One region of the Flavobacterium qiangtangense genome, then DNA from elsewhere that is predicted to be linked to it. Evidence: riboswitches for the same ligand, from Rfam matches in the RefSeq annotation. Region 1 holds a riboswitch; the other holds the start of a gene.
What was found. A riboswitch is a leader RNA that binds a small molecule or an ion and turns the genes downstream of it on or off. The one in region 1 is predicted to bind cobalamin.
Positions count from the first base shown of each region.

Region 2: it holds a riboswitch for cobalamin, as region 1 does, so the genes downstream of both, ACFPVY_RS08040 (TonB-dependent receptor plug domain-containing protein) here and ACFPVY_RS14725 (beta-ketoacyl-ACP synthase III) in region 1, are expected to answer to the same signal.

Region 1 covers NZ_JBHSQB010000010.1:190,419-194,600, forward strand. The annotation lists gene ACFPVY_RS14715 (hypothetical protein) at 1-169, shown strand, start outside; gene ACFPVY_RS14720 (OmpP1/FadL family transporter) at 257-1,783, shown strand; cobalamin riboswitch at 1,912-2,103, shown strand; gene ACFPVY_RS14725 (beta-ketoacyl-ACP synthase III) at 2,261-3,271, shown strand; gene ACFPVY_RS14730 (acyl-CoA thioesterase) at 3,276-3,662, shown strand; gene ACFPVY_RS14735 (M23 family metallopeptidase) at 3,717-4,182, opposite strand, start outside.
Region 2 covers NZ_JBHSQB010000007.1:39,573-43,754, forward strand. The annotation lists gene ACFPVY_RS08040 (TonB-dependent receptor plug domain-containing protein) at 1-1,573, opposite strand, end outside; cobalamin riboswitch at 1,604-1,860, opposite strand; gene ACFPVY_RS08045 (ABC transporter substrate-binding protein) at 1,999-3,141, shown strand; gene ACFPVY_RS08050 (iron chelate uptake ABC transporter family permease subunit) at 3,219-4,182, shown strand, end outside.

The DNA of each region.
Region 1 (4,182 bases):
TTACAACACGCAAACAAGAAGCAATTCTACTCGCAGTCAATCAGTTGCTCCATCAAGATCATACAGCGCTCCAAGTTATTCTGGAGGAAGATCAGGTGGTGGCGGTTCGTCTGGCGGTTCTGGCGGTGGCGGAGGAAGGTCCGGCGGTGGCGGAGGCGGAAGAAGATAATTTTTGAATCCATAAATAAATGCCTATGTTTTGACTTAAAAGTACGAGCATGGGCATTTTTATTAAATACAAACAAAGTTTTAATTTATGAAAAAATATATTTTATTGGTCATCACAGGCCTTTCGTTACATTCAATGAAAGCCCAAGATATTTCTGATGCAATGCGATATGCTCAAGACAATTTAACCGGAACCGCCCGTTTTAGAGCAATGGGTGGCGCATTCGGAGCGTTAGGTGGTGATTTTTCATCCTTAAATGTAAATCCTGCGGGTGGAGCCGTTTTTACTACAAATCAATTCGCCGTTACAGCAAATACAAATACTTCCAAAAATAATTCCTCTTATTTTGGGACTAAAACAAGTGACAAAGAAAATTCTTTCGATTTAAATCAATTGGGTGCGATTTGGGTTTTTACAAATACAAACGAAGAAAGTAACTGGAAAAAATTAACTATTGGAGTAAATTACGAAAACACAAATAATTTTGACAATCGTATTTATTCTCAAGGTTTTAACCCTAATAATTCTGTTTCGCAATATTTTTTAAGCCACGCCAATGGTTTGCCACTAAACACAATTACTTCAAATAATTTTGGCGCGTTGAATTATTCAAACCAACAAGCTTATTTTGGTTATGAAGGATTTTTGATAAATCCAGTTACTGACACCGGAAGCAATACTCAATATATTTCGAACACGCCTTCTGGAGGAAATTATTACCAAGAAAATTTCACAACCACATCAGGTTACAACGGAAAGATGTCCTTCAACTTCGCGACACAATATAAAGACCGATTTTATTTTGGTCTAAATTTGAACGCGCACTTTACAGATTTGGTGAAGAAATCAAGTTTTTATGAAGATTATCTCGACACGCCAGGAAGTTCAACAAGCACCGGCATTCAGTCTTTGCGATTTAACAACGAGCTTTACACTTACGGAAACGGTTTTTCATTCCAAGTTGGAACAATTGCAAAAGTGACGAACGAACTTCGATTAGGAATTTCTTACGAATCGCCAACTTGGTACCGATTGAACGATGAAACGTATCAAAATCTTTCGGTTTATTGCGCAGATTGTCCAAATGGAACCGATATTCTTGTTGAACCAACAACTTACAATACCGTTTATTCGTCGTACACTTTAAGAACGCCTGGAAAATACACCGGAAGTTTGGCTTATGTCTTCGGAAAACTAGGATTAATCAGCATTGATTACACCATGAAAGATTACAGCAACACAAAATTCAGCAATCCAGATAATGAAAACTTCTTGAGAAACGACAACCTCAGCGCTACAAATAATGATTTGAATTCGCTATTGGATGTTACTTCAGAAATTAGAGTTGGTGCCGAAGCAAGGGCAAAACAATGGAGCTTCCGCGGAGGATATCGTTTTGAACAAAGTCCTTACAAAAACGGAAATACGATCGGTGATTTACACGGAATTTCGGGTGGTTTAGGTTACAATTTCGGAAGAACACGACTTGACGCCGCATATTCTTACTCAAAACGAGACACGCAGCAAGCCTTTTTTTCACAAGGATTGGTTGACACAGCAAATATTGAATCAATAAATAACAATGTTTCATTGACATTATTATTTGATTTGTAACTATTTTAAGTCCGAAAAATTCTAAAAAAGCCATCTGTTTTCAGGTGGTTTTTTTTATGCGCCAAACTTATACTTTGGGATTTTTTTATGATTTTCAGTCATTATCTTTGCGCCAAAGTTCTTTACTTATTTCAATCAAGAAAAACGGTCTTCGGTTTCAATCGAGGTTAATAGGGAATCGTGTGAAATTCACGAACTGTCGCGCAACTGTAAGTAGCCCAAAAAGTTTTTATCAATAAAATCCACTGAAACAGTACAATTTTGGGAAGGAAGATAAAAATGCTACAAGTCAGGAGACCTGCCTTTTTTTATTTGACAATACTTTCGCGGTCTAAAGTTTTTGGTTTAATTTCTATGGAAGAAGTGCGCCTTCACCAAAAAAACTATTCCTTTTTTTCTTCGTAAATATTCTGATTTAAGAACAACTTTTCAAAAACAAACTTGGCTTTTCCCAAGCCACACAACTTTTTACCGTCAATGAATACCAAAACAAACGCAACTATTACAGCCATTGGAGGCTTTGTTCCAGAAACTATTTTAGATAATAAAACCCTCGAAAAAATGGTTGATACTTCCGACCAATGGATTACTTCCAGAACCGGAATCAAAGAAAGAAGGATACTTTCTGACAAATCATTAGCCACTTCAGATATGGCCGCTTTTGCCATAAAAAACCTCATCGAAAACTCAGATATTGAACCGTCAGAAATTGATTGTTTAATTTTAGCCACTTCCACTCCTGATCACATTTTAGCGCCTACTGCAAGCATTGTTTGTGAAAAAGCAGGCTTAAAAAACGCTTGGGGATTTGATTTAAACGCCGCTTGTTCCGGATTTTTATACGCACTTTCTGTTGGGGCAAGTTTGATTGAAAGTGACCGTTACAAAAAAGTTCTGGTAATTGGCGCTGACCAAATGAGTGCGATCGTAAATTATGAAGACAGAAATACGTGCGTTCTTTTTGGCGACGGAGCTGGTGCAGTTTTGCTTGAACCAACTTCTGGTGATTTAGGCGTAATTGACAATATTTTTAAAACCGATGGAAACGGAACGCAATTTCTTTCTGTTCCAGCCGGAGGTTCCCTTTTTCCTGCTACTGAAGAAACTGTGGCTAATAAAAAACATTTTGTTCATCAAGACGGAAGAACGGTTTTTAAAAATGCTATCAACGGAATGAGTTCTGCTTGCAAAGAAATTATGGAACGCAACGAATTGGTTTCAGAAAAAGTAGATTGGATTATTCCGCATCAAGCGAATTTGAGAATTATTCAAGCTGTAAGCGATACCTTAAATTTCCCAATTGAGAAAGTAAAAATCAATATTGAAAAATACGGAAACACAACGGCGGCAACAATTCCGCTTTGTCTCTGGGATTTCAAAGATGATTTTAAAGCCGGACAAAATATGCTAATCACAGCTTTCGGCGCCGGATTTACCTGGGGAAGCACATATTTAAAATGGGGAAATTTAAGACCAAAAAACAACTAACAAAATGACTTTAGAAGAAAAAATAAACGCAGCAGAAACTCACATTTTTAAAGCAATATTCCCAAATACAACCAATCATTATGACACCTTATTTGGTGGAAACGCGATGCAATTAATGGACGAAGTGGCGTTTATCACCGCAACACGTTTCAGTCGTCAAAGAGTTGTTACGGTAAGCAGTGACAGAATTGATTTTAAAAAACCGATTCCGTCCGGAACTTTTGCTGAATTGATTGGAAAAGTAACTCACATAGGAAACACAAGTATGCAAGTTCACGTAGAAATCTATGTCGAGAAAATGTATTCTCTGGAAAGAGAAAAAGCCATCACCGGAAACTTCACGTTTGTGGCAATTGATGAAAACAAAGAACCAGTTTCAATCATAAAATAAGTTATACTGCAGATTCGCATTTTAAATTTAAAATCTGCGAATCTGTGGCAACTTTTACTCCTTCAAATACGATTCTTTTTCCTCTAAAAATTCGAGTTTTTTTCCTTTTGTTCTGAATTTACTTTTGATAGAAATTCTTCCTTTTTCAATATCTGGAGCAAAGGTAAAAAAATGCAAATGCGGACCTGAAGACCAACCAACGTTTCCGCTTAAGGCAATTTTATCGCCGGTTTTTATTGAATCTCCTTTTTTTACCATAGCTGAATTTGTGTCAATGTGCGTATATTCCGCAAATGTTCCGTCTTCGTGGTAAACTACAATGAAATTATTCTTTTCGGCGCATTCTTTTTGCACGCAATTTCCTGAGTTTTTGTCTTGAACATCGACGACAATTCCGTCGCGGGAGGCTAAGATTTCAGTTCCGATGGGCATTATGAAATCTAAGGCAAATTCGTTTTGGTGCGAAATAGTTCCGTTGTAACCCTGCCCTATTAAGTATTCTTCTCCTTTATTATAAGGA
Region 2 (4,182 bases), on a different contig from region 1:
CCGAAGACGTCAATTTATGATACGGAACGTAAATCAATTGCTTGTCTAATTTCTCGTCTTTTGAAATCGTGTACGCATACGAAGCATTAAAATCGAAAGTGTTTTTGCCAAAATTTTTGTTCCAATTTAAATAGCCTTCAGCGCCATAAGTTTCCACTTTTGCAACATTATTTGGTGTCCAAATTCCACCAGTTCCTGGTGACCAACGAAGCATATCGTCGATTTTAATGTAATATCCAGTTGCCGAAAAAGTGAATTCTCTATATCTAAATTCATTTCCAATTTCTGCCTGATACGAACTTTCTGGATTCAAATCTGCGTTCCCGCTTCCTTGCCAGTACAAATCGTTAAACGTTGGAATCCTAAAATTTCGTGACGCATTTAATTTAACCGTATAAAATGAAGCTATTTTGTAATTTGTTCCAAGAGAAAACAAAACCGGACTTTCATAAGTATTGGTCAGCTCTTTTCTCACCGATATTTCATATAAAAATTTATCTGAAACGGAATGTTTGAAAAGCAATGTTCCTGCGCCAATTTCTCGCGTAGTTTCTTGAATATCCGAACCAAAACCTTTGGTTTGATTGTATTCAAAAATAGAATTAATAGAAATATTTTCGCTCAGATTAAACGCCAAATCATACTTTGCGATGGCAGTTTCGGCTTTTCCGTGCGTGAAAAAATCAGCCTGCGCATTTTCAAAGTACTTATAGTTTTCACTGATAAATGCGACTTTCAGCTTAGACGTAAATTTGCTGTAAAGTCCAATCCATTCCAGCATATTTCGAGTATTCAAATCTTGATATTTACTTTTTGAAACTGCATTTATGGTTCCTGAAAAGTGTCTTTCGCTATCAAAAACTTGGCTATAAAGCTTGAAAATATTGGAGTCATTTAATTTATAACCTGCAACAACATTGACGCTCGTATTATAAAATTGCCCATTTTCGTTTTTCTTATTGGTGTCTAAAAACTCATAATCATTATCAGAAGAATTTCTGGAAACGCTCGCTTGAACCGAAAATTTTCCATCAGAAACATCTACTTTATAATTTCCACCAAAAGTGTTGAAACTGCCATAATTCAAACGAAGTTCGTTATCAAAATGATTGCTGAAACTTATATTATTATTTAGGTGAATGCTTCCGCCAATGGCGCTGCTTCCATAAATCGAGCTTCCTCCACCCGCTCTGACTGTGATATTGTTAAAATTCCGAGTAGTCAAAGTGTTGAAATCCGTCTGTCCGTTTAACTGCGAATTGATGTTGATTCCGTTCCAAATCACTGCAGTTTGTTGTGCCGTCGTTCCTCTAAAAGACGGCGAAGAAACCATCCCAAATCCGTTTTCTTTGAAATAAATTACGGTGTTGTAATTCAGCAAAGAAGTCAGCGATGATTGATTTTTGTTGATGATGGAATCGTTCAGTTTTTGAACCGACTGAGAATTAGAGTAATTTTTTAATTGCAAATCAGAAATTTCGACAACCTCCAAAGTGCGGATGCTGTCATTCTGTGCCAAAGCGAATTGGCATGCAAAGAAAATAGAAACTAAAAACAGCTTTTTAAAAGTCATAATTTCCGAAACCTTTTTCCCGAAGGTTTGATAATTGTTAGAAAAAAGGCAGGTCTCCTGGCTTGCGTCTTGCTGTTTACCTTCCCATTCGATTTTAGAATTTTGATTTTAGATTTTAGATTGAATCTAAAATCTAAAATCTACAGTCTAAAATTAGAACAGTGGTTTTGTAGATAACAGCGAGCTTTGTAGCTTACAGTTGCGGGAACAGCTTTGGTTTTAAACCAAATTCCCTTTTAATGTGATTTCTAAAAATGTAAATCACAACCTTAATTCGGGTGCAAATATAGCAGATTAGATTGAATTTTTATCGAAAATGTATTTATTACAACCAAATCATTTAAAAAATTATCAATAATTAATTCTGACATTTGTTCTTTGTAAAGCATAACTTTTATCTTTGCGCACTCCACAAATACCTTTTTATGAAATTATTTCTCTCAAAATATTCGGTTTTCCTGTTTTTAATCTTTGCCGTAAGCTGTAAAAAAAACGAGGGAAATCAAGCGGTTTCCAATCAAAAAATTGAAAATTCAATTCAATATGCAAAAGGTTTGGAAATCTATAAATATGATGGATATTCAGTTGTAAAAGTTTCACATCCGTGGCCGGAAGCGGAGAAAGGATTTTCGTATGTCTTGCACAAAAAGGATGTTACAGTGCCAGATAGCTTAAAAAATTATACCCAAATTCAAGTTCCGATAAAGTCGATTGTAGTCACTTCAACAACGCACATTCCTTCGTTGGAAACGCTGGGCGTTGAAAACACACTTTTAGGTTTTCCAAATACCAATTATGTTTCTTCCGAAAAAACGCGAGCTTTAATCGATGCTAAAAAAGTCAAGGAAATCGGTACAAATCAAAGCTTAAACACAGAAGTTTTGATTGATTTAGCACCCGATGTCATCGTTGGTTTTAGCATCGACAATAACAATAAAACCTATTCCAACTTAGAACAAAACGGTCAAAAAATAATTTATAACGGAGATTGGACGGAACAAACGCCACTTGGAAAAGCAGAATGGATTAAGTTTTTTGGCGCTTTGTATGGCTTGGAAGAAAAAGCCGACGCTGAATTTAAAACCATTGAAAAAGAATATAATGATGCTTTGGCTTTGGCCGAGAAAACGACTTCAAAACCAACCGTGTTCAGCGGCGCGATTTATCAAGACAAATGGTATTTGCCAGGCGGAAAAAGCTGGGCTTCGTTGTTCATAAAAGACGCCAATGCAACGTATCTTTGGGCGACAACTCCAGAAACCGGAAGCCTTTCTTTATCATTTGAAACGGTTTTGGAAAGAGCTGAAAACGCTGATTTTTGGATTGGTCCAGCACAATTTACAACTTTGAAAGAAATGACAGATACCAACCCAAATTACAAGTTTTTTAAAGCTTATAAAAACGGAAATGTGTATTCTTTCAGCAGTAAAAAGGGAAAAACAGGCGGTGTTTTATATTATGAGTTGGCACCAAATAGACCAGATTTGATATTGAAAGATTTGATAAAAATTATGCATCCGGAGATTTTGCCTGATTATGAATTATTCTTTTTTGAAAAATTAAAATAGAAGTGACCGCAGATTCGCAGATTATTAAAAATTATAATTATTTCGAAAATCTAAAATAAAATCTGCGGTAGAAAAAAATGAGCACAAAAAAAAACAATATTATTTTCATCGGATTGCTGGTTTTTCTGGCAGTTTGTTTCTTGCTGAACATCAGTTTGGGTTCGGTAAAAATTCCGGTGGATGATATTGTCAGTTCCCTTTCTGGCGGTCAGGCGACTAAAAATTCTTGGGAAATAATCATCTGGAATTACCGACTTCCAAAGGCGATTACTGCAATTTTAGTGGGAATGGGATTGTCAATCAGCGGATTATTAATGCAAACTTTATTCAGAAATCCGCTTGCTGGGCCAGATGTTTTGGGACTAAGTTCTGGAGCAAGTTTGGGCGTGGCTTTTGTCATTCTTGGCGCAGGATTTATGCCTTCGTTTTTGAGTGAATTTTTTCTTTCTGCTTATGGAATGGTTTTGGCATCCATCTTGGGAAGTTCCTTGGTTTTACTGGCCGTTTTAGTGGTTTCGCAAAAGCTTCGGGATACAATGGCAATTTTGATTGTCGGCTTGATGTTTGGCAGTTTTGCAAACGCAATAATTGGCGTCCTCACCTATTTTAGTTCTGCCGAAGAATTGCAAAAATTCACTTTTTGGTCACTCGGAAGCCTAGGAAATCAATCCTGGAACAACATTTTGATTTTAGGAATCACTTGTTTCATCGGATTATTTTTGAGCGCGATTTGTATAAAACCCTTAAATGCGTTGCTTTTGGGGGAACGTTATGCCAAAAGTTTAGGAATAAATTTCAATAAAACACGATTGTTAATCATCATCGCAACCAGCATCTTAGCCGGAAGCATTACCGCTTTTGCAGGACCGATTGCCTTCATTGGTTTGGCCGTTCCGCACATTGCAAAAATGATTTTCCAAACCAGCAGTCATTACATTTTATTTTGGAGTACGTTGCTCTTGGGCGCAATTGTTTTGCTGATTTGCGATACGATTGCTCAAATGCCTGGAAGCGATTTCACGTTGCCAATCAACGCAATTA